DNA from 2 places in the Achromobacter sp. 1011791174 genome. Region 1 is predicted to be linked to the other one. Evidence: predicted binding sites of a transcription regulator. Region 1 holds the regulator's gene; the other holds the start of a gene.
What was found. Region 1 encodes sigma-54, which starts transcription at its own class of promoters, with help from an activator protein. Its sites were predicted from a motif close to TGGCANGNAANCTGCTTT; they were not measured.
Positions count from the first base shown of each region.

Region 2: the regulator sigma-54 is predicted to act here: its motif matches at 1,207-1,224, upstream of urtA (urea ABC transporter substrate-binding protein).

Region 1 covers NZ_JCBANH010000102.1:14,674-16,868, forward strand. Annotated here, with positions in the region: gene AC6LJ5_RS25540 (hypothetical protein) at 1-222, opposite strand, end outside; gene rpoN (RNA polymerase factor sigma-54) at 239-1,666, shown strand; gene AC6LJ5_RS25550 ((2Fe-2S)-binding protein) at 1,787-2,068, shown strand.
Region 2 covers NZ_JCBANH010000139.1:6,504-8,698, reverse strand. Annotated here, with positions in the region: gene urtA (urea ABC transporter substrate-binding protein) at 1-1,129, opposite strand, end outside; gene atzF (allophanate hydrolase) at 1,509-2,195, shown strand, end outside.

The sequences.
Region 1 (2,195 bases):
CTGCACCATGTCCATCGTGGGCTGGCCCAGCGAGTGCAGGAATTCGAAGCTCACGCGCTTGCCCGCGTCCAGTATCCAGTTGGCGACGAAATACCAGATGATGAGGGCGACGGCGATCACGATCGCGCGCAGGAGGAGTCTGGGAAGCGCAAGTTTGAGCAGGGTCTGGCCGATCAGGCGGCTATCCTGGCGAACGCGCTCGGGCGAAGTCTGATTCATCATGCAAAATATTGTACCTATGACCCGTCCGATTTTAGAACTGCGTCCCGGTCAGCATCTGACGCTGACCCCACAGCTGCAGCAATCGATCCGATTGTTGCAGTTGTCCACGCTCGAGCTGGAAGCCGAGATCTCGCAGGTGCTGGCGGACAACCCGCTGCTCGAGCGCGACGACGAACCCGTGGCGCCCGAGGCGCAGGCAGAGTCCGAACGCGAGTCCTCGGTGCAGGACGACGAGCCGGCGGCCGAGCGCGACGCGCCCATCGAGGAAATGCCCGGCTCCGGCGGGGTCTACCCAGACGAGGACGGCGGCCCGCCCGAGGCCGCCATGCCGGACACGCTGCGCGAGCACCTGCTGGGCCAGCTGATGCTGACCCGGGCGGCGCCGCGCGACGCCGCATTGGCCGCCCTGCTGATCGACGAGCTGGACGAGAACGGCTACCTGGGCTCGCCGCTGGAGGAAATCCTGGGCTGGCTGCCGGCCGAGCTGGAGCCGGATATCGACGAGCTGAAGGCGGCGCTGTCGCTGCTGCAGTCCTTCGATCCACCCGGCATCGGCGCGCGGGACATGGCGGAATGCCTGCTGTTGCAATTGCGCCACCCGGACATCACGCGCCTGCCCGAGGCGGCCGACCCGGCGGCGCTGGCCTGCGCCCGCGAGATCTGCGCCCGTCACCTGCCGCTGCTGGCCACCGGCAATGTCGCCCGTCTGTGCGCGGCGGCGGGGTGCGACGAAACCCGGTTCCGCGCCGCGCACGCCCTGATCCTGCGCCTGGAGCCGCGTCCGGGACGCGCCTGGACCGTGCCGGCCGCCGACTACGCCGTGCCGGACGTGATCGTGCGCAAGACCCGGCGCGGCTGGCAGGTCACGCTTAACAGCGCCGCCGTGCCGCGCCTGCAGATCAACGGCCTGTACGCGCAGATGCTGGGCAATCAGAAGGAATCGGCCCACGCCGGCCTGCAGGCCCAGCTGCAGCAGGCCAAGTGGATGATCCGCAACGTCGAGCAGCGCTTCGACACCATCCTGCGGGTGTCCCAGGCCATCGTCGAACGCCAGACGGCCTTTTTCAGCCAGGGGCCGGCGGCCATGCGACCGCTGATCCTGAAGGACATCGCGGGCGAACTGGGCCTGCACGAATCCACGATTTCACGGGCCACGACGCAGAAGTACATGCTCACCCCGTTTGGCACGCTGGAGCTCAAGCGCTTCTTCGGGGCGGGGGTGTCGACCGACGGCGGCGACGCCACCTCGGCCACGGCGGTGCAGACCCATATCCGCCAGATGGTGGCGGACGAGAATCGCGCCAAGCCCTTGTCCGACAGCCAGATCATGGAAAAGCTGGCCGACCAGGGCATCGTGATCGCCCGGCGCACGGTGGCCAAATACCGCGAGGCGCTGCGCATCGCGCCGGCGGCGCTGCGCAAGGCGCAGGCCTCGGTTCGCTGAAATCAGGGACGAATGGCTGTAAATTCGTCCCTGATTTCAAACACTTGCGTGACATCTCGGTTGCAATTTTTTTGCGCAAGCCGCTTGCCAGTTCGAGAATAATTTTCGATAATTATTCTCATGTACATTTGTGTATGCAACGCGATCACCGAACGCCAAGTCCGCGCCAGCGTGGACGCGGGCGCTACCACGCTGGCCGACCTGCAGTTCGAGCTGGGCGTGGCGACCTGTTGCGGCTGTTGCGCAGCCACCGCCACGGAATACCTGCCCGGCGGTCGTTGCTCCAGCGTCTGCGACGTGCGCTCGATCGCCGTTCCGGTCAATCCTCCCGCCGCCCTGGCTGAACAGCCCAGCGCGCCGGCGGCCAATACCTATCCGGTCATCCAGGTCGCGGTAGCCTGACCCCGTTCCTGATCCAACGAAGCCACGGCGCCTGCCGTGGCTTTTGTTTTTGTGCGGATGGGTCGGCGTGGGTTTTCGCGCCTTTGTCTGCGCGGTTCCTTCCACACACAGGCGGCCTGTGTCCTTT
Region 2 (2,195 bases), on a different contig from region 1:
GCTTGTGCAGGTGGTGGTTGGTCTTGTCCATCATGATCTCGAAGCCGCTGGGCGAGCTGAACGTCTGGCCGCCCATGGCCGCGATGACCTTGTCCACGTCCGTACTCTTGGCCTGCTCGACGGCCTGCTTCCACATGTGGATGCCGATGTAGGTCGCCTCCATCGGATCGTTGGTGACCACGGTCGCGGCGTTGGGCAGGTTCTTGGCCTTGGCGTAGGCCTTCCACTTGGCGATGAAGTCGGTGTTGACCGGGGTCTTGATCGACTCGAAATAGTTCCAGGCCGCCAGGTGGCCGACCAGCGGCTTGGTGTCCACGCCGCGCAGTTCCTCTTCGCCCACCGAGAAGGCGACCACCGGCACGTCGGTGGCCTTCAGGCCGGCGTTGCCCAGTTCCTTGTAGAAGGGCACGTTGGAGTCGCCGTTGATGGTGGAGATGACGGCGGTCTTGCCGCCGGTGGCGAACTTCTTGATGTTGGCGACGATGGTCTGGTAGTCGGAATGGCCGAAGGGCGTGTAGACCTCGTCGATGTCGCTGTCCTTCACGCCTTTGGAATGCAGGAAGGCGCGCAGAATCTTGTTGGTGGTGCGCGGGTACACGTAGTCGGTGCCCAGCAGCACGAAGCGCTTGGCCCCGCCGCCGTCCTCGCTCATCAGGTACTCGACGGCGGGTATGGCCTGCTGGTTGGGCGCGGCGCCGGTGTAGAACACGTTCTTCTCCAGTTCCTCGCCTTCGTACTGCACCGGATAGAACAGCAGGCCGTTCAGCTCCTTGAACACCGGCAGCACCGATTTGCGCGACACCGAGGTCCAGCAGCCGAACACCACCGCCACCTTGTCCTGCGCCAGCAGCTGGCGCGACTTCTCGGCGAACAGCGGCCAGTTCGAGGCCGGATCGACCACCACGGGCTCCAGCTTCCTGCCCATGACGCCGCCCTTGGCGTTGATCTCATCGATCGCCATCAGCGCCACGTCCTTGAGCGAGGTCTCCGAGATCGCCATCGTGCCGGACAGGGAATGCAGGATGCCGACCTTGATCGTGTCTTCGGCGGCATGGACCGAGGGCATCCAGCCGGCCAGGGCCAGCAGGCTCACGGCGGTCAGTTGCTTGAGGGCTAGTCTGCGTTTCATGGGGACTCCTGGGTAGGTTGCGCCGGCATTGCCGGCATGAAATGGACAGGGCCTGTACCGCGCCTCGCCAGGACATCAAAGCAAGACCCGTGCCAGCCGCGCCGGAGGCGGCGGCGCGGCGGGGCCGCGATATGTAGGCGGGAAGGGCGGGGCGCGGGAACGATGCGGCGGAGCGGCTTGCTCAATCTGGTGCCGCGTGCACAAAACAGGTGCGTGATCTGCGCGGCGCTGGTGCGCGCCGGCGCCGCGACGGCGCGCCGCGCCTTGTGGCCGCGCGGGATGTCGTGGCAGGGAAACAGGGGGAAAACGCGCTGCGGGCGCGGACATGGCATGCCGCTTGCTTGGGAATCCGTACTTGCATACCAGAGAGGATTCCAGCATGAACGCCGCAGCAACGCAGTTCGACACCGCCGGTTGGACCATCGCGCAATGGCAGGCCGCCTATGTCGCGGGCGCCCGGCCCGAGGCGCTGCTGGCCGGCCACGCCGCCGCGCCGGACGCGCCCGCCGACAATGCCTGGATCCTGCGGGTCGACGGCCAGGCGCTGGCGCGCCAGCTGGACGAACTGGCGCGGCTGCTGGCGGCGGCGGACGGCGACCTGTCGCGCCTGCCGCTGTATGGCGTGCCCTACGCGGTCAAGGACAACATCGACGTCGCGGGCTGGCCGACCACCGCCGCCTGCCCCGCGTTCGCCTACACGCCCGACGAGGATGCCGGCGTGGTGCGGCGCCTGCGCGCCGCCGGCGCCATCCTGATCGGCAAGACCAATCTGGACCAGTTCGCCACCGGCCTGGTGGGCACGCGTTCGCCGCACGGCGCGGTGGCCAACGCGTTCCGGCCCGAGTACATCAGCGGCGGATCGAGTTCGGGCTCGGCCTCGGTGGTGGCGCGCGGACTGGCGGCGTTCTCGCTGGGCACCGACACGGCCGGCTCGGGACGCGTGCCGGCGGGCTTCAACAACATCGTCGGACTCAAGCCCACGCGCGGCTGGCTCAGCGCCGCCGGCGTGGTGCCGGCCTGCCGCACGCTGGACTGCGTGTCGGTGTTCGCCTTGACGGTCGACGAC